DNA from 3 places in the Methylobacterium sp. Gmos1 genome. Region 1 is predicted to be linked to each of the others. Evidence: riboswitches for the same ligand, from Rfam matches in the RefSeq annotation. Region 1 holds a riboswitch; each other region holds the start of a gene.
What was found. Region 1 has a riboswitch for cobalamin ahead of ACS5PV_RS28640 (TonB-dependent receptor). Riboswitches for the same ligand answer to the same signal wherever they lie in the genome.
Positions count from the first base shown of each region.

Region 2: another riboswitch for cobalamin. It lies ahead of ACS5PV_RS09415 (CbtB domain-containing protein); the one in region 1 lies ahead of ACS5PV_RS28640 (TonB-dependent receptor).
Region 3: another riboswitch for cobalamin. It lies ahead of ACS5PV_RS13255 (TonB-dependent receptor); the one in region 1 lies ahead of ACS5PV_RS28640 (TonB-dependent receptor).

Region 1 covers NZ_JBSNCC010000024.1:27,846-34,496, reverse strand. Annotated here, with positions in the region: gene ACS5PV_RS28650 (putative bifunctional diguanylate cyclase/phosphodiesterase) at 1-1,124, opposite strand, end outside; gene ACS5PV_RS28645 (PepSY domain-containing protein) at 1,753-3,204, opposite strand; gene ACS5PV_RS28640 (TonB-dependent receptor) at 3,204-5,354, opposite strand; cobalamin riboswitch at 5,611-5,811, opposite strand; gene ACS5PV_RS28635 (ABC transporter substrate-binding protein) at 6,087-6,651, shown strand, end outside.
Region 2 covers NZ_JBSNCC010000004.1:63,948-70,598, reverse strand. Annotated here, with positions in the region: gene cobN (cobaltochelatase subunit CobN) at 1-344, opposite strand, end outside; gene ACS5PV_RS09435 (Uma2 family endonuclease) at 351-941, opposite strand; gene cobW (cobalamin biosynthesis protein CobW) at 1,102-2,136, opposite strand; gene ACS5PV_RS09425 (DUF1636 family protein) at 2,133-2,525, opposite strand; gene ACS5PV_RS09420 (CbtA family protein) at 2,522-3,280, opposite strand; gene ACS5PV_RS09415 (CbtB domain-containing protein) at 3,368-3,544, opposite strand; cobalamin riboswitch at 3,575-3,775, opposite strand; gene cobU (bifunctional adenosylcobinamide kinase/adenosylcobinamide-phosphate guanylyltransferase) at 3,883-4,395, shown strand; gene cobO (cob(I)yrinic acid a,c-diamide adenosyltransferase) at 4,392-4,997, shown strand; gene ACS5PV_RS09400 (prephenate dehydrogenase/arogenate dehydrogenase family protein) at 5,188-5,961, shown strand; gene tatC (twin-arginine translocase subunit TatC) at 6,075-6,651, opposite strand, start outside.
Region 3 covers NZ_JBSNCC010000005.1:282,597-289,247, forward strand. Annotated here, with positions in the region: gene ACS5PV_RS13235 (MFS transporter) at 1-856, shown strand, start outside; gene trxA (thioredoxin) at 1,049-1,957, shown strand; gene ACS5PV_RS13245 (LON peptidase substrate-binding domain-containing protein) at 2,115-2,783, shown strand; gene ACS5PV_RS13250 (Trm112 family protein) at 2,833-3,036, shown strand; cobalamin riboswitch at 3,138-3,323, shown strand; gene ACS5PV_RS13255 (TonB-dependent receptor) at 3,438-5,495, shown strand; gene ACS5PV_RS13260 (GNAT family N-acetyltransferase) at 5,706-6,167, opposite strand; gene ACS5PV_RS13265 (hypothetical protein) at 6,217-6,465, opposite strand.

The sequences.
Region 1 (6,651 bases):
TTGACGAGCTTGAAGCGGTCGAGGTCGAGGAACATCACCGCGTAGGCCGCGCCGGGCGCGGCCCGCGCGGCCTCGGCCCGGGCCTCCAGCGAGGCGCGGAACACCCGGCGGTTCGGCAGGTCGGTCAGGGGGTCGAGGGAGGCGAGGCGCACGACCCGGGCCTCGGCCTCGGAGCGCTTCGCCTCGATGCGCAGGAGCTTCTCGACCGCGATCGCCACCAGCAGCGTCAGCAGGGCCGCCACCAGCGCGTCGGTGCGCAGGGCGGCGCGGGCATCCTTGAAGATCTCGGCCTCCGGCACGCTGACGCTCACCCAGAGCGGATGCTCGCGCACCTTGCGGATCGTCACGAGCCGGCTGTCGACCCCGTCGGGCATCTCCAGGGTGAAGGTACCGGAGCGGCCCGCGCGGATCTTCTGGTAGGTCTCGGTCCGGGTGAGGTCGGCGCCGACCCCGAAGCCGCCGCCGATGCCCCCACTCGAGCGCACCACCCCGTCGCTGCCGATCAGCGAGATCGAGGCCGGGGTGCCGAGGTCGATCTTGTCGTAGAACTTCGTCAGGTGGCTCGGGTTGAGGGAGGCGACGACCACGCCGCCGAAGCGCCCGTCGGGCCCGAGGAAGCGGCGGCTGAACTGGACCGAGACCCGGCCGCTCGCCCGCCCGATCACCGGGCGGCTGATGTAGAGCACGTCGTCGGGGCGCTCGACGTGGATGCGGAAGTGGTCGCGGTCGCTGAGATCGGTCGCCGGCGGCGGCTGCGGCCCGGCATTGGTCGCCCGCATCATCCCGTCCGGCCCGATGATCGCCACCTGCACGATGATCTCGCTCAGGAGGTCGGTCGTGTTGACGATCGTGCCGTAATCCTCCCGGCCGGCGCGGCTCTCGATGCTGCGGCGCATGTAGAGCAGGGACTTGTCGATCTCGCCGATCGAGCGCAGCACGTTCTCCTCGAACACCATCGCGAAGTTATGGGTGGTGCGCTCGGAATCCTGCACCGCGTCCCGGACGTCGCCCCGGTGCTTGACCGCGACGCCGACCCACAGGAGCACCACCACGGCCAGGCCGAGGAGCACCGGCCCGCGGCGCTCCGCCAGGAATCGGGGAAATTGCTTGAGATGCAGGGTCATCCCGGCTCATCCAGCGTCATCGGAGCCGGCACTATGCAGGGCGAAAGTTATCGGTATCTGAATCAAGATGCACCATTCCGACGATTTTGCGTGCGAACACAGTGGCATAGCTTGAAGACACAGCAGATCGACTGGTGATTTTCTTTGAAGGTCGGGCGGTTTGTTGCTTGTATAGCCTGGTCGAGATCGCGCTGTAAGGCCTTGCCAGTATGCCCTCGCACGACAAACCACCTGGCGTTCAAGGCCAAGGCAAGTCGATGCCGGGTGATGCAACCGATGGTAGCGACAACTCCAGTTGCCTCATCGGCGGCGCAGGTCGATCCCGCGCCCGTGCGAGGCCCCACATCTACGTGTCGGGTGATCGAGGCAGTCGATCGTGCTCGATTCAATCACCGGGCCCGCTTCGGCCGTGATCCGATCCGCCGCCTCGGCCTTCCGCGTCCTGCCTGCGTCTTCGCGGCCGCAGAGGTGGGATGAAGCAGCGTATTCGAGAATTCTTGCGCCGGGATGGACACGGTGAGTGATCCGAGGACCAGCCCGAAATCCAGCGCGTTGCGTCCGACATTGGGCGGATCGACGGTTCTCGTGCTCGGCCCGGGCGGAGGCCGGCGAAGAAAGCTGTGGGTTTTCAGGCTCGGCGTCGCAGGCGGCGCCAGCCGAGGACGACGCCCGAGGCCGCGATCACCAGGCCGAGGGCGCTCGCGGCGACGATCGCCGCCAGCCGTGCCGCCGGGCTCTGTGCCAGCGGGCCGGCATCGAGGGTGTGGAGGGCGTCGAACAGCCAGCGATTCGCCCGCCCGCTGCGGTCGGTCCGCCCGAGGATCGCCCCGGTCGCGGGATCGACGTGGAACCACGTCGCCGCCGGGTCGTCGAAGGCGAGCCGCAAGGTGGGCAGGGTCGGGGTGCCGTGGCGGTCGTACCAGTAGGCGTCCGGCGCCGCGAGGCGGGTCACCGCGCGAAGCCGCGCTCCCGGCAGCATCGCGCCCGCGGCCGCCGCGATCGCGTCGGGCGTCAGAGCGGTGCCGCAGCACGGGCCCGAGCCGCCGGGAGCGGTGGCGACGACGACGGCCTGCCCGCCGATCCAGGCGAGATCGAGCGCGACGGTGCCGGCGGGCGCCCGAGCGAGGTCGTCGAGGCGGACGGGAAAGACCGGCGCCGCCTGTCCGGCATAGGCCGCCCGCATGGCGGCGTCGGGCGCCCGCGGTCCGAACCAGCCGCGCGGGTTCATCGACAGCCAGCCGCTGAGGAGGAAGGTGACGACGACGAGACCGCCCGCCACCCCGGCGAGGTGGTGCCAGGCGGCAAAGCCCCGATAGGGCGTGAGCCGCCCGCGCATCAGCCGGACGAAGCCGAGGACGTAGCCGCTCGCGGCCCCCGCGAGCGCGAGGCCGGAGATCCACAGCACCACGTCCTGCCATAGGCCCGCCCGGGCGCGCAGCGGCGTGAGGTAGATCCAGTGGACGATCGCGCCCACCCAGTTCCACACCCGCTCGGTCCGGGTGGTGTCGAGGGCGAGCTCGCCCGTGGCGACCGACAGGTAGAGCTCGGTCCCGGCCGGGTCGCCGAGCGCCACGCGCCGGAACGGCCGCAGGGGATCGTAGCGCGCCGTCACGGTCCACTGGTCGCGGGTGACGGGGCCGAGATCGGTGACGGTGCGGGCCAGGGGATGGGTCGCGGCGAGCGCCGCCGCGTCCTCCGCCGTCAGGGGCGGGAACGCTTCGCCGGTCGCCGCCGAGAGCGCCCGGCGTTCGCCGTCTCCCCGCGTGATCCAGTAGGCGGGCTCGGGCCCCCGCATCGCCAGGGTCAGGGTCTCGGGGAAGCGCGTGCTGCCCGAACGCTCCAGCGCCTCCTGCGGGCTCAGCCGCACGGCGTCGAGGCGCAGCGGCGACAGCGCCGCGACCCGCTCGGCATGCGTGAGGGTGGGGAAGCCGACGGCGAGCATCACCAGCCCGGAGGCGAACCAGGCGACGACGAGGAGCCCGGTCGCGATGCCGAGCCAGCGGTGGCCGAGATGCAGCCACCGCTTCAGGCGTTTGCGCAAGTCCCGCATCAGCAAGTCCCGCATCAGCAAGCGCCGCATCAGAACGTGACGTGGTAGGCGAGCTCGACCGAGCGCGGCCGGCCGAGCAGCCAGGAATTGCTGTTGCCCGAGACCGCGTAGAGCTGGTCGGTGAGGTTGTAGCCGCGCAGCGACAGGCGGGAATTCGGCGTCACCTGCCAGTCCAGGGTGGCGTTCACGAGGGTGTAGGCCGGCCGCCTGACCGTGTTGGCGAAGTCGCTGAACACCGGCCCGACGTCGTTGATCCCGAGCCGCGCCACCCAGCCCGGCGCGAAGGCGTAGGAGAGCCAGACATTGCTGACCCGCTGCGGTACGTCGACCGGCACTTTGCCGGAGAACGACACCAGCCCCGCATCGGTGTTCTGCGAGAAGCTGTCGTAGCGGGCCCGCAGCAGGGCGGTGTTGGCCTCGACGCGCCACCGCTCCGACAGCTGGTAGGCGAACGCGACCTCGATCCCGCGGGAGGACTGGCTGCCGACCGCCGCGACCTCGGTCGGCCGGTCGGGGATCGGGGTCAGCAGGTCGTCCTTGCGGATGTGGTAGGCCGCGAAGGTCCACTCGCCGCGTCCCCCGTCGAACAGGCCCTTGGCGCCGGCCTCGATTTGTTCGCCGGTGGCGAGCTGGAACTGCGCCTGCGCCACGCTGGTGGTGATCAGGCTGCCCAGCGGATCGGCGGCGGTGGCGTATTGCGTGTAGAGGGCGAGGTCGGGCGTCGGGGTGTAGACCGCGGCGACGCGGTAGCTGACGGAATCGAAGGTCTTCTCGAAGCCGGTTGCCGCGAGCGGCCGGTTCACCGCGACCCGGGGCACGTCGTAGCGCACCCCCGTCACCAGGGCGAGTTGCGGCGTCAGCTCCAGCCGGTTCTCGGCGAAGACCGAGGCCTGGCGAGTGCGCGAGACGATGTCGGTGCGGGTGCCCGCGAGGTTGATGAAGCGTCCTTGCTCGAAGTCGAACGGATCGACGAACGTTTCGCCCCCGAACGGCGCGTTGCTGTCGCGCCGGAAGCCGATATGGTTGACGTCGAAGCCGATCACCGTCGAACTCTTGAAGCCGAGGAGGCCGCCGCGGAACGTGGCGTCGAGGCGGTTGCCGATCTGCTCCTCGTGGTGGCGGATCTCGATGTAGTCGCTGCGCGCGATCAGGCCGGTCGCCGGCTGGTAGGTGTATTGCTCGACGTCGCGCCAGTGCCGCTCGGTCGAGAGGCGGTAGGCGGTGTTGCGCACAGTGATGTCGGGGCTCGGATTCCACTCGGTGCGCAGCTGCGTCCAGTTGTCGAACCAGGCGATCTGCGCATCCCGGACATTGTAGTTGGTGAAGCGCAAGCGTTCGGGCACCCGCGTGCCGACGAGCGGCGAGCCCCAGTAGCGGGTGGGCTCGTTGTATCCGAGGTCGTGCGAGAGGGTGACGCTCAGATCAGGCGTCGCCCGCCAGGTCACCGCCGCCGAGAGGGCGAGATTGCGAAAATCGCCGTCGGGCCTGACCCAGCCGTCGGCCCGGTTGCCGCTGAGGTTGAGCCGGTAGGCCAGGTCCTCGCCGACCGGCCCGCCGGTGTCGAGGGCGAGGCGCGCGACGCCGTCGGACCCGACGACCGCTCGCGCCTCGCCGACGGGGACGAAGGTCGGCTTCTTCGGCACCACGTTGATGATGCCGCCGATTGCGCCCTCGCCGTAGAGCACCGAGGCCGGGCCGCGCAGAACCTCGATCCGCTCCGCCGACCAGGTGTCGAACGGGAAGGTCACGGTGCCGACCCCGACATAGAGCCGGGTGCCGTCGTAGAGCTGCTGCACCGAGCTCGGCCCGACGAAGCCCCGGCTGGCGAAGGAATGGTTGCCGTTGCCGGGCTGCGCGACGCTGGTGATGCCGACGGCGTTCTGGGTCACCGCCTCCTCGAGCGTGTTCTGGCCCCGGGCCCGGATGGTCTCGCCGGCGATGATGTCGAGGCTCGCCGGGGTCTCGAGGGGTGTAAGGCCAAGGCGGCTGCCCGAGCGCGACGGCGTCGCGAGGTTGAGGCCCGGGGCGGCCTCCTCCCGGGAGCGGCCGCCCGCGACCTCGATGCGGTCGAGGGCGATCTCCTCGGCGGCCCCGGGGGCGGCGGTGAGGAGCGGAGCGGCCAGGAGCGAGGTCAAGGCGGCGGCGTAGGTCGTCGAGCGTCGGGCGCGGTGCGCGGGCATGGCGGTGTCCAGGGCGGGCTCCCGCGCCGTTCGTAGCCGGTCCCGTAAAACATGTAACGTTATAAAGTTACATATCGGCCATCCGGGACGACTCGCAGGCTGCGTCGTGCGCGGCCTGTCGGCGGATCGGGGGAGGGCGGGACCGGGCATGGCGGGACGGCGCGGGGCTGTGGCACGTCACCGCGAACGACAGCGGGACGGGGGCTTCTCGCCCTCGCCTCGACACCCATCAGGACACCCCGCCCGACGTGCTCGCGTGTGACCACGGCTGACGGCAGGTCTCCTGGCTCACGGGTCGTCGCCTGCCATCGTCTTCCCAGGGACCTTTGGGGGTCCCCAGTGACATGAATGATGGAAGGCTCGCCGCTTACAGTTGCGGGGGCAGCCGCGGCTTCGGGCAAGCCCTCACCGCGTTCCCTTTTGATCCCCGAGGGGAACCGTCAGGTGCAAGCTTAGCCGTTCGGATACGAAGGAGCAATGGTCGGACGCCGATGACGTCGCCATGATCGAAGGTTTGCACCTGATGAACCCTCCCCCCTCCCCGGGGGAGGGGTTCGTGCGCCTGGATCGACGGCGGGCGACGATCCCCCCGCCGCCAGACACCAGCTTTCTCAACCACGCCGCGCGATCCCGCATCGACGCCGCCCCGCGCCCCTGACATACAGGACCCCGAACCGGCCCGCCCGGGCCGCGAATAAGCTCTGACAAGAAGCTCCCTGGGAGGTCCCCCCGATGTCGTTCCGCTCAACGGCCGCCGGCGCCGCCGGCCTCGCCCTGTCGCTGGCCTTGAGTGCCCCCGCCCTCGCACAGGATACCAAGGCGCCGATCAAGATCGGCGTGCTCAGCGACATGAGCGGGCCCTTCGCCGACCAGGCCGGCACCGGCTCGGTCACCGCCGCGCAGCTCGCCGTCGAGGATTTCGCCAAGGAGGCCGGCGAGCTGAAGGTCGAGGTCGTCTCGGCCGATCACCAGAACAAGCCCGATATCGGGCTCGCCACCGCCCGGCGCTGGCTCGACCAGGAGGGCGTCTCGACCATCGTCGACCTGCCGAACTCGGCCGTCGCGCTCGCGGTCTCGAACCTGATGCGCGAGCGCCACCGGGTCGCGCTGGCGTCGAGCGCGCTCACCTCCGACCTCACCGGCAAGGCCTGCGCGCCGACGACCGTGCAGTGGGTCTCGGATACCTGGGCGCAAGGCTCGGCCACGGCGCGGGCCATCGCGGGACGGGGCCTCAAGTCCTGGTACTTCGTCACCGTCGACTACGCGCTCGGCCACGCGCTCGAGCGCGACGCCACCG
Region 2 (6,651 bases), on a different contig from region 1:
GGCAGCACCGCGAGGGGGATGCCGTTGGCCCGGCAGGTCTCGGACAGCCGCTCGAGCCCGTAGCGCCAGTAATCGAGCCCGCCGAGGCAGCGCACCAGCACGAAGCGGGCCCGCGCGATCACCGCGTCGGCGTAGAGGTCGACGGAGAGTGGGTGGCGCAGCTGTGCGAGCTTGGCGAGCCGCAGGCTCGGCCAGTCGCCCGGCAGCCCCGCATAGGCCTGGCCGAGGCCGGCGAGGTCGGAATCGGTGAAGGACAGGACGACGATGTCGCCGGGCGCCTGGCCCAGATCGACCGCCGCCTCGCCCTCGTCGAGGGAGACCGTATCGATGCGCAGGAGGTGCATCGGTTGTCAGACCCCCGAGACCAGGCGGGGCCGCGGAGGGAAGACGACGCCGTCGTAGATGTCCGCCAACGCCACGCTCGTGCCGAGTTCCGGCAGGTCGATCGTCTGGTCGAGCCCGGCGACGAGGCGTCGATGCCAGGCCCCGTCCGCATCCCGGCGCCACAGGGCGATCTCGGGGGCGTTCGGCTCGACCAGCAGGATCACCGCGAGGCTCCCGACCGACTTGTATTCCTCGAGCTTGTCGAACGCGTCGAAGTCGCGGGTCGAGGGTGACAGCACTTCGACGATCAGGCGCGGCTCCGCGGCGACCAGCCCGTTCGGGTCGCGGGTGCCGCAATCGACGCCGAGGTCCGGCCGGCGGATCTGCCCGGGCAGGGTCTCGACGCTGCCGTCGCCGGTGAAGGGGCGGCACGGCGTCCCGCGCAGCCGGGTGCGGAACTCCGCCACGAGGTTGACCACGATGTCGTCATGCACGTTGCGGGCGCCCGCCATCATGCAGACCGGCACCCCGCCGACCAGCTCGTAGCGCTCGTCCTGGCGCTCCTGCCAGGCGAAGAACTCCTGCACGCTCCAGCGCCGCGGCGCGGGCTCCGACATGCGATGCCCTCCGGGGCTGGGGTTTCTAGAGGTCGGAGGCGACGCGACTTGGACGATATAATGTCCACCACCCGCCGACCAAGACGGTGCCCAGATCCCGGGCAAGCCCGGGATCTGTCGCGGAGGCGGGGGAATGCACTCGACCCGGGCGTTCGAGCCCTCAGCCCTTCAGCGCCGCCGCCACCGCCTCCTTGTCGAACCCGGTGAGCCCGATCACCACCAGCGTCCCGTCCCGGTGCTCGCCCGGACGCCAGGGCCGGTCGTAATGGTGCGCGACGCGGCGGCCGACGCCCTGGACGACGAGGCGCATCGGCTTGTCGGCGACGGCGCAGAAGCCCTTGATCCGCAGGACCCCCGCCACCTCGGCGGCCTTGGCGACGCGGGCGGCGAGGTCGTCGGGCGAGCCGGCGGCCTTCACGGGGAGCGCGACGCTCTCGAAATCGTCGTGGTCGTGGTCCTCCTCGGTCTCGTGGTGCGAGGGCCGGGCGGCGAGATCGTACTCCGCCGCGGCGCCGAGGCCGAGCAGCACGCGGGGATCGAGAGCGCCGTGGGCGGTCTCGACGAGCTTGACCGCGCGCGGCAGGTGCGCCTCGACCTCGGCACGGACGCGGGCCCGCTCGCCCTCGTCGAGGAGGTCGGACTTGTTCATCACCACGAGGTCGGCGCAGAGGAGCTGGTCCTCGAACACCTCCTCGAGCGGGTTCTCGTGCTCGACGCTGGCATCGGCCGCGGCTTGCGCGGCCATCGCGTCGGGATCGTCCGCGAAGGCGCCCGAGGCTACCGCAGGGCCGTCGACCACCGCCACCACGCCGTCGACGGTCACCCGCGAGCGGATCGCCGGCCAGTTGAAGGCCTGGACCAGGGGCTTGGGCAACGCGAGGCCGGAGGTCTCGATCAGGATGTGCTCCGGCGGCTCGGGCCGGTCGAGGAGCTTATTGAGCGCCGGCACGAAGTCGTCGGCGACGGTGCAGCAGATGCAGCCGTTCGGCAGCTCCACCACCGCGTCGGCGTCGCAGCCCGGGATGCCGCACTCGGCGAGCAGCGACCCGTCGAAGCCGACATCGCCGAACTCGTTGACGATGATCGCGAGCCGCCGGCCGTCGTTGTGCTCGACGGCGTGGCGCACCAGCGTCGTCTTGCCGGCGCCGAGGAAGCCCGTGACGATGGTGCAGGGGATCTTGTTGAGGATGGTCATGTGTGAACCGGCGCGGGAGGGAGGCGGGCGACGACGCCCTTGCGGAATTCCTGCGGACGCTCGCGCCAGGGCACGATACCGTCCGGGGTCCCGGCATAGAGGCCGACGCCGTCGAGGATGACCTCGGGGGAAATCGTGGGGTCGAGGTCGCCGTAGACGTAGGTCCAGCGGCCGGGGCTCGCGACAGCGACCGTGCAGGGCCGCTTGCAGACCGACAGGCATTCGACCGGCTCGATCCGCACGGCCGCGCCGGGCCGGGCCGCGAGCGCCCGCGTCAGCGCCTCGTGCAGGCGGGCGCCGGCGCGCGGACCGTCCGCCGGGTCGGCGGCGTCGCGGCAGGTGGTGCAGACGTAGAGGGTGCAGATGTCGGAGGGGATCGGCTCGTTCACGCGGCGACCTCGCTGCGGCGCGCGGCGCCCCTCGTCCCGGCGACGGCACCCCAGGCCCAGCCGAAGGCGAGGCCGAGCACCGCCCAGAACGCGAAGGCGACCGCCAGCGACCGGGCGGCGAACTGCGCCGCGTAGACCGGAGGCATCGCCGAGATCTCCTCGGGCCCGTGCGGAGCGCCCCAGGCGTGCGGCGTGACGATGAGCGCGAGGCCGACAGCGATCGCGGCCGGCCCGCGGCGGATCGCCACCAGGTAGAGGCCGAGGGCCGTGGCGAGCGCGGTCGCCACCCACCAGAGCTGGCGCGACTCGAGGGCGGCGGCCGCGGTGCCGGGCAGTTCCGGCGGCAGCCCCACCGCCGGCGCGAGGCTGGCGGCGAGGAAGCCGCCGATGGCGAAGCGCAGCGCCTCGGCGGGCGTGACCTCGCGGCCGGCCGCGACCAGCACGGCACCGAGCAGCAGCGCGTAGCCGACGCCGCTCACCAGGGTGGCGAGCGCCGTGAAGGCGAGGCGCGGCAGGCCGGGGGCCGGCTGCCATTGCGGCTCGCCGCCGTGGTCGTGCCCGGCAGAGCCGTGGCCGGCATGGGCCAGCACGATCAGCGGGTTGGCGGAGACGCGGGTGGGGGCGGGGCTCTCCGCCGTCTCGTACTTCTCCGCCGCGAGGATCAGCGGCGAGGTGAGGGCGAATTGCAGCAGCGAAGTCACGCACGCGGCGAGAAAGCCGGCGACCAGGGCCGCGGCGAGCAGACGTTTCGTCATGGGAGCGTTTCCTGCACGACCAAAGCGCCGCGGGCCCGCGGCCCCTCGGGGCGCAGGCCGCGCGGCTCGACGAGGGTCAGGCCCCGGTCAGTGGCAGGGGAAGTTGTGGGCGTGGCGCCAGTCGTGCGCGGCGTTGTGCAGGGCGACCACGGGTGCGAAGCCGGAGACGAACAGGAGCCCGATGCCGAGCGTGGCGGCCAGGAGGACGGCGCTCAGGCGCTCGCCGACGAGCGCGGGGGAGAGGGACCGGGTGATCGCGACCATGACGAACTCCTGCCGCCCCACCGGCGGCGTCGAGAGAAAGGGGTGACGGCAGGTCTCCTGGCTCGCGGCTTCCTGCCGGCCCACCGCCTTCCCGGATCGCTCCAGTGGCCGATGGCGGACCGTGTGCGACCGCTCACAGTTGCGGGGGCAGCCGCGGCGTACCGGACGAAACCCGGCTCCCGCGTTCCCTTTTCACCTCGTCGCCGAGGCACCGTCGTGCGCGACCCTAGCCGGTCGCCTGCGCGCTTGCAATCGGTGCCGCCTGCCGCGACACCTCCGGCGCCGAGATTTCCGCACAGGAGGGCCGAGTGCCGGATCCGATTCGCGCCGCCCCGCGCCTGACCCTGGTGCTGGGCGGCGCCCGCTCGGGCAAGAGCCGCTACGCCGAAGCGCTGATCGAGGCCCTGCCGGGGCCCTGGCGCTACGTCGCGACCGCGCAAGCCTTCGACGGCGAGATGCGCGCGCGCATCGCCGAGCACCGCGCCCGCCGGCCTTTGCCGTGGGAGACGGTCGACGCGCCGCGCGATCTGCCGGCGGCGATCGGCCGGGCGCCGACGGGCCGGCCGGTGCTGGTCGATTGCCTGACCCTGTGGCTGACGAACGCGATGCTGGATGACGAGGCCGACCTCGAGGCCGAGATCGACGCACTGGTGGAGGCCTGCCGGTTGGCGGCCGGGCCGCTCGTACTGGTCTCGAACGAGGTGGGATTCGGCATCGTGCCGGAGAACGCGCTCGCCCGCCGGTTCCGCGACGAGGCCGGGCGGCTGCACCAGCGGCTCGCGGCCATCGCCGACCGGGTGGTGCTGGTGGTGGCCGGCCTGCCGATGATCCTCAAGGGAGACACGCCATGAGCGACGACGAGGCGGCGCGCCACCGCGCCAAGATGGAGAAGCGCAAGGCGGTGCAGGACGCCGAGGTCGCGGGCAAGACGATCGAGAAGGGCCTGCTCATCGTCCATACCGGCCCCGGCAAGGGCAAGTCGACCGCCGCCTTCGGGCTGATGCTGCGGGCCTTGGGCCGCGGCTGGCGGGTCGGGGTCGTGCAGTACATCAAGGGCGCCTGGGAGACCGGCGAGCGCTTCGCGCTGGAGCGGTTCGGCGACCAGGTCGCGTGGCACACGATGGGGGAGGGCTTCACCTGGGAGACCCAGGACCGCGACCGCGACGTGGCGGCGGCCCGCGCCGCCTGGGCGAGGACCGAGGCGCTGATGGCCGATCCGGCGATCCGGCTCCTGATCCTCGACGAGCTCAACATCGCGCTGCGCTACGACTACCTGCCGCTCCACGAGGTGGTGGCGGCGTTGAGCCGGCGCCGACCGGACCTGCACGTCGTGGTGACGGGCCGCAACGCCAAGCCGGAGCTGGTCGCGGCAGCCGACCTCGTCACCGAGATGGGGCAGGTGAAGCACCACTTCGCCGCCGGGGTGAAGGCGCAGGAGGGCATCGAGTTCTGATTGACCGCCCGGGTAGGACAGCGCTACAGGCTCGGCCATGACCAGCGCCCTCCCGACCGGACTGTATTATTCGCCGCGCACCTAGCGGCGGAGTGCTCGTCATCTCTCTCAACCGCTGCGACGTGTCGGCGGTTGGGGCTTTCCGAGGAAATCCAGGCCCGCCGACCTCGCCCCCGCTCCGAGGTCTCCCGTGCCGTCCTCTCCCATCCCGCTCCCCGCCCTCGGCCTGATCGGTTTTGGCGCCTTCGGGCGCCTCGTCGCCGCGCATCTGGCCCCGTTCTTCACGCTTTGCGTCCACGACCCCTTCGCGCCCGCTGCCGCCTTCGCGGCGGCAGGGGTCGACGCGTGCGGCCTGGACGAGGCCGCCGGCTGCCCGGTGGTGATCCTGGCGACGCCCGTCCCGACCCTCGCCGAGGTGGTGCGAAAGGTTGCCCCGCACCTGCGGCCGGGCGCCCTCGTCCTCGATGTCGGCTCGGTGAAGGTGCGGCCGGCCGAGATCATGCGCGCCGGCCTGCCGCCTTGCGTCGACATCGTCGCGACCCACCCGCTGTTCGGGCCGCAGAGCGCGCGGGACGGCCTGCGCGGGCTCAAGATCGCGGTCTGCCCGGTGCGCGGCGACCGGGGCGTGGAAGTCGGCGTCTTCCTGCGCCGGGCCCTCGGGCTCACGGTGATCCTGACCACGCCGGAGGCGCATGACCGCGAGGCGGCGGCGGTGCAGGGCCTGACCCACCTGATCGCCAAGGTGCTGGTGGCGATGGAGCCGCTGCCGACCCGGATGACCACCCGCAGCTTCGACCTGGTGATGCAGGCCGTCGGCATGGTCCGGCACGACGCGCCGGAGGTCTACCACGCGATCGAGCGCGAGAACCCCTACGCCGGCGAGGTGCGGCGGCGGTTCTTCGAGCTGGCGGCGCGGATGGAGGGGGAACTGGAGGAGGTCGAGCCGGCCGGCGCCGGGGGCTGAGACTGGCCGCGGGGTTTTACGAAACCCTCCGCGTCATCCCGGATCCCGCTTCGCGGTCCCGGGATGACCGGGTGGTGGCACGATATCCTCGGGGGAAAGGAGAGGGCAGAGCCCTACTCCCCCGCCGCGTCCTCCGCCGCCCGGTCCCGCTCGCGGCGCTTCTCCATCGCCCGGACCGAGACGATCGACGCCTCGTAGAGGAGCAGCATCGGGATCGCGAGCGAGAGCTGGCTGATCACGTCCGGCGGGGTCAGCACCGCGGCGGCGACGAAGACCAGCACGATCGCGTAGCGGCGGCGCTCCTTCAGGAACTTCGAGTCGATCAGCCCGATCTGGCCCAGCAGGGTCAGGATCACCGGCAGCTGGAACGCGATCCCGAAGGCGAAGATCAGCGTCATGATGAGCGAGAGGTACTCGTCCACCTTCGGCAGGAGCTCGATCGTGGCCTCGCCGGGCTGGCCGATCTGCTGCAGGCTGACCGAGAACCGGATCAGCAGCGGCATCGCCAGGAAGTAGACGACGAGGGCGCCGAGCAGGAAGAAGATCGGCGTGGCGACGAGGTAGGGCAGGAAGGCCCGGCGCTCGTTGCGGTACAGGCCCGGCGCCACGAAGGCGTAGAGCTGGGTGGCGACGACCGGGAAGGACAGGAAGCCGGCGCCGAACACGCTGAGCTTGATGTTAGTGAACACC
Region 3 (6,651 bases), on a different contig from region 1:
CGGCCTGTTCATGGGGCTCCTCACCGCCAGCACCGCCACCGGCACGCTGATCTTCCTGCCGGGCCTCGCGGCCATCGCGCAAGCCGGCGGCTGGCAGCCGGTGGTGCTCACCGTGGCGTGCGCCACCGCGGCGCTGATCCCCCTCGTCGCCTGGCTACTGCCGGAGCGCCCCTCCGACATCGGCCTCACCCCCTACGGCGCCGCACCCGGCACCGTCTCCGAGCCGCCCCGGCGCGCCAATCCCTTTCGCGCCGCGATCGACGGGCTGGTGCGGGCGAGCCGCAAGGGCGATTTCTGGCTCCTGTTCGGCACCTTCTTCATCTGCGGGCTCACCACCAACGGGCTGGTCGGCACCCACCTGATCTCGTTCTGCGCCGACCAGGGCATCCCGGAGGTGCGGGCCGCGGGGCTGTTGGCGCTGATGGGCGTGTTCGACCTCATCGGCACCACCGGCTCGGGCTGGCTCACCGACCGCTACGACCCGCGCAAGCTGCTCTTCGTCTATTACGGCCTGCGCGGCCTGTCGCTGATGGCGCTGCCCTTCACCGACTTCTCGTTCTACAGCCTGTCGATCTTCGCGGTGTTCTACGGCCTCGACTGGATCGCCACGGTGCCGCCGACGGTGCGGCTCGCCAACGAAGCCTTCGGCGAGCGCGACGCCCCGATCGTCTTCGGCTGGATCGCCGCCGGCCACCAGCTTGGCGCTGCCACCGCCGCGTTCGGCGCCGGCCTGGTGCGGGCCTCCGAGGGCCGCTACCTCGAGGCGTTCCTGGCCGCCGGTCTCACCGCCGTCATGGCCGCACTGATGTCGCTGATGATCGGCCGGATGCGGCAAGCGGCGCCAGCCGCAGCGTGACGACCCGGCGCCGGCCGCAGCGTGACCCACTCGCCGAGCGCGGCCGCACGATGGCCGCGTCCGGCTCCTGGTTTCCCGTGCGGTTTCAGGCTTTCCCGCGCCTTGCCCTGGCCGGGGCGGCCGGTCTACCCCATCTGATCGGCGGGCCGGCTCACGGCCCGCGACGTGAAGGCCGTTCTCCCGAGGTCATCGATGCTCACCGACACTCCCGCGGCCGGCCAGCCCCCCGCGGGCGCCCTGATCAAGGACACCACCACCGCGACCTTCCGCCAGGACGTGATGCAGGAATCCCTGCAGCAGCCGGTGCTGGTCGATTTCTGGGCGCCGTGGTGCGGGCCGTGCAAGCAGCTCACGCCGATCATCGAGAAGGCCGTCAAGGACGCCGGCGGCAAGGTGAAGCTCGTCAAGATGAACATCGACGAGCATCCCCAGATCGCCGGCCAGCTCGGCATCCAGTCGATCCCGGCGGTGATCGCGTTCCAGCGCGGCCAGCCGGTCGACGGCTTCATGGGGGCGCTTCCCGAGGGCCAGGTGAAGGCCTTCATCGAGCGCCTGGTCGGCCCCCTCGGGCCGACCGCCGTCGAGGACCTGATGGCGGAGGCGCAAGCCGCCGCCGAGGCCGGTGATTCGGATGCCGCCGCCGAGATCTATGCCGCGGTGCTCGGCCAGGAGCCGGGGCATGCCGGCGCCATCGCGGCGCTCGCCCGCCTGCTCCTCGACCGCGACGACGTCGAGGGCGCCCGCCGCTTCCTCGAATCGGCGCCGCCCGAGGCCGCCAAGGACCCGGCCATCGCCGCCGTGAAGGCGGCGATCGATCTCGCCGAGCAGGCGGCCTCGCTCGGCGACCTCGCCGGCTTCCAGCGCCGGATCGAGGCGGACCCGGCCGATTACCAGGCCCGGTTCGACCTCGCGCTCGGCCTCAACGCCAAGGGCCAACAGCAGGAGGCGGTCGACCAGCTGATCGAGATCGTCCGCCGCGACCGGACCTGGAACGACGACGGCGCCCGCAAGCAGCTGCTCCAGCTGTTCGAGGCCTGGGGCCCGATGGACCCGATGACCATCCGCGGCCGGCGCAAGCTGTCGACCCTGATGTTCTCGTGAGGAGGGCCGGGGTGCATCCACAAGTGCATCCCGGGCGCGGCATTACGCCGGACAGGTATCCACGCCGGCCGGCCGCGCCCTAGATCGCTGCTGGTGATCCCGGGCCCGAGACGAGGAAGCCCGGGACCCCCTTACGATCCGCGCGGGAGCGACGCCGATGAGCATGAACGTCGCCTACAAGGGGCCGGGCGACTGCCCGGCCGAGATCCCGGTCTTTCCGCTTCCCGGCGCGTTGCTGCTGCCGCGGGGCCAGATGCCGCTCAACATCTTCGAGCCGCGCTACCTCGCGATGATCGACGAGGCCCTGCGCACCGACCGGGTGATCGGCATGATCCAGCCGGATTCCGACTCCGGCGAGACCCCGCTGTCGCCCAAGCTGTTCAAGGTCGGCTGCGCCGGCCGGGTCACCCAGTTCGCCGAGACCGGCGACGGCCGCTACCTGATCTCGCTCACCGGCATCGCCCGCTTCCGGATCGAGGAGGAGCTGTCGACCACCACCGGCTACCGGCGCTGCAAGGTCACCTTCGCGCCGTTCGAGAGCGACTTCCACGCCCGCGCCGGCGAGGAGGCGGTGGACCGCGCCGGCGTGCTGAAGGCTCTTCGCGATTTCGTCGAGGCCAACGACCTCAAGGTCGACTGGGCCGGGATCGAGGAGGCGCCGAACGAGGCCCTGGTGAACGCGCTGTGCATGATGAGCCCGTTCGGCCCGCGCGAGAAGCAGGCGATGCTGGAGGCGCCCGACCTCAAGACCCGGGCCGAGGTGCTGATCGCCGTGACCGAGATGGAACTGGTGCGGGCCTCCGGCGCCGAGCCGACGCTGCAATAGGCGGCGGCTTGGGCTAGAGAAACGCCGAAACCACTCGGAAGGACCACCCGTGAGCGAATCCCCGACCTCCTTCGAGGCCACCCGCATCGACCCGAAGCTGCTCGAGCTCTTGGTCTGCCCCCTGACCAAGGAGCGGCTCGACTACGATTCGGCGCGCCAGGAGCTGATCAGCCGCTCGGCCAAGCTCGCCTACCCGATCCGCGACGGCATCCCGATCATGCTGCCGGAAGAGGCGCGGCCGCTGGCGGATTGAGCGCGCCGCGCGGGACACGACCCGCGCGGTTTCCCGTCGACAACCGGCAACACGCCCGACAAATCGGCGTGCGCCGCGTTGGCGCCCGCCGATTTCGAGCCTACACCTCGACGGGACGGTTCCCCCCGGGGATCAAAAGGGAACGCGGTGCGAGATGCCGCGGCTGCCCCCGCAACTGTGAGCGGCGAGTCCTCCATCACCGACGTCACTGGGTGCGATGAGCCCGGGAAGACGATGGAGGGCCGAGACCCGCAAGCCAGGAGACCTGCCGTCAGCCGTGGTCACATGTGGGCCGCGCCGGCCGGGGTGTGCCGGTGCCTCCACGGTGACGTGCCACAGCCCCTGAAGGCTCGCCCGTGCCCGCCTCCCGTCTCCCGTTCCTCGCGGCACTCGCCGCCTGCCTGCCCGTCCCCGCCCTGGCGCAGGGTGACATCCCCCTCGACACGATCGACGTGACCGCTCCGGCGCCCGCAGCACCGACGGCGGCCAGCGCCGGCTATCCCGGCGGCGTCACCGGCATCGGCGGGGCCTTGCGTCCGGTCGAGGCGGCGAGCGCCGGGATCATCGGCGGGGCGGTGATCAACAGCCTGCCCGTCACCCGCCCGGGCGAGGTGCTCGAATCGGTGCCGGGCCTGATCGTCACCCAGCATTCCGGCGAGGGTAAAGCCAACCAGTTCTTCCTGCGCGGCTTCAACCTCGACCACGGCACCGACATCGCCATCCACGTCGACGGCATGCCGGTGAACATGCGCACCCACGCCCACGGCCAGGGCTACGCCGACCTCAACTTCCTGATCCCCGAGCTCGTCGGCGCGGTCGAGTTCCACAAGGGCCCGTACTTCGTCCGCGACGGCGACTTCGCCTCCGCCGGCTCGGTGCGGATCGACTATCTCGACAAGCTCGACCGCAACATCGCGCTCACCACGCTGGGCAGCTTCGGCTTCAGGCGCGGGCTCTCGGCGGCCTCGGTGCCGCTCGGCGCCGGCAACCTCCTGGTGGCGGGCGAGGCGCAAGCCTATGACGGGCCGTGGGTCGTGCCCGACGCCCTGCGCAAGCTCAACGGCGTCGCCCGCTACAGCCAGGGCACCGCCACGGACGGTTTTTCCGTCACCGGCATGGCCTACTGGGCGAAATGGAACGCCACCAACCAGATCCCCGAGCGGGCGGTGGCGGAGGGCATCATCGGCCGCTACGGCACGCTCGATCCGACCGATGGCGGCGATACCGGGCGCTTCTCGCTCTCCGGACGCTGGAGCCAGTCGGATGCCGGCGGCATCACCCGGGCCTCGGCCTACGTGATCCGCTACCAGATGAACCTCTGGAACAACTTCACCTACTTCCTCAACGATCCCGTCAACGGCGACCAGTTCCGCCAGCGCGACGCCCGCGTGCTCGGCGGCGGCGAGATCTCGAGGGTCTTCCAGGGCGACCTGTTCGGGTTGCCGATGGAGAACGAGATCGGCGTGCAGACCCGCACCGACGACATCCGGGTCGGCCTGTTCAACACCACCGCCCGGCAATACCGCTCGACCGTCCTCGACGACCGGGTGCTGGAGGCGAGCGCCGCCTTCTACTACGAGAACCGCGTGCGCTGGACCGACTGGCTGCGCACCAGCGTCGGCTTCCGGGCCGACGGCTACTATGCCGACGTCCGCTCCGACACGCCCGCGAATTCGGGCCGCGCCCGCGACGGCATCGTCAACCCGAAGCTCGGCGCAGTGTTCGGGCCGTGGGCGGATACCGAGATCTACCTGAATTACGGCGGCGGCTTCCACTCGAACGACGCCCGCGGCGTCACCGCGACGGTCGATCCGGTGAGCCCGCTGTTCAACATCGCCCGCTCGCCGTTCCTGGTGCCCTCGACCGGCTACGAGGTCGGGATCCGCAACCGCTCGATCGCCGGCCTGGAGACGAGCCTCGCCCTGTTCCGGCTCGACTTCGCCTCCGAGAACCTGTTCCAGGGCGATACCGGCACCACCGAGCCGAGCCGGCCGACCCGCCGCTTCGGCATCGAGTGGAGCAACCACTACGCGCTCACCCCCTGGCTGCGGCTGGAGGGCGACCTGACGCTCACCAATGCGCGCTTTGCCGACCGCGACCCGATCGGCCAGCGCGTGCCCGAGGCCCCGACCGCCATCGCCTCGGCGGGCTTCACCTTCGGCGAGGGCCAGGGCTGGTTCGGGACCTTGCGCTTCCGCTACTTCGGCCCGCGGCCGCTGATCGAGGACAACTCGGTGCGCTCGAAGCCGACCGCCCTGCTCAACGGCCGGATCGGCTACGCCTTCGACAACGGCATGAGCCTCGCCCTCGACGTGCTCAACCTGACGAACGCCCGGGCCGACCAGATCACCTACTACTACGAGTCGCGCCTGCCCGGAGAGGCGGCAGGCGTCGCCGACCGGCACTTCCACCCGGTCGAGCCGACGGCGGTCAGGCTGACGCTGGCGGGGCGGTTCTGAGAACTGTTTGGCCCCTGCCGACGAACTAGCGCCCAACCGGGCTTCGCCGTGAGATCGCGGACAGGAACGATATCGTTTTCAACGGATCTGTTCGAGTAAAGATGAAGCGCACCTCCCCTCTCCCGTTTGGGAGAGGGGATCCCGTGCCTCACCGAATTCAATCAACTCAAAGTAAAAAAATTTTATCCATCAATTTTTTTAGATACGACCCTACACATCCCGCCGCATCAGCGCGTACATCTTCTCCCGATACGGAAACGTCTCGACGTTGCGCCAGCCGATCCGGGCATACAGCCCCTCCGCGCTGCGGGTGTAGAGCCACAGGGTCGGGATCCCGCGGGACATCGCCTCCGCCTCCACCGCCGCGACGAGCCGCACCGCGTGGCCGCGGCCCCGGGCGTGGGGCGCCACGAAGACGCCGGCGAGCCAGGGCGTCAGGTCGGGCCGCGTCTCGAGGTCGTGGGCGGCGAGGCTCGCCATGCCGACGGGCTCGTCGTCGGCCAGGAGCACGAAGGTGCGGGGCATCGAAGGGGCCGCGGCGCCCACGGCCTCGGCCGCCGTCACCTCGGCGAGGCTGCGGCCCTGGCCTCGCGCGAATGCCTCCCAGCGCCAGCGCGCGGTGACGGGAACGAGGTCGGACCCTTCGGTGACGGTGACGATCGCGTGCGGCATCGGACGCTCCCCGGAACGGGCCGTCACTCGCCCGGCCGGACCGCGCTCGTCAATGCCAGCCCTGGCCGAAGCGGCCGGTCGAGTGCAACAGCGTGTGCCCGCATTCGAGGCAGAGGTAGCGGGTCTCGACGCCGCCGCCGAACGCCTCGACCACCGGGGTCGAGGCCACCACCATCAGGCGGGCGTGGGGGCGCTCCTGCCAGTGGGCGCGCATCTGGCCGCAGCAGGCCCGGCAGGCCGCGTCGTCGGCGCTCATCGGCGGGGGCCCGAGGCGGGCCTGGAAACTCTGCTGGGCCATGCGGCGTCGGTCTCGTGCGGGTGAGCCGCATCCGAAACGATCCCGGGACGGGTCGCCCGTCGGCCCCGCGGGATCAGCAAGAACGGGACCGGCGCGAAGGAGTGGGACGAGCGGGCGGATCACCGTCCGATCGGGATCGAACCATGCGGCAGCGCCGCCGCTCGACGTAAAACAGCCAAGCCCGAC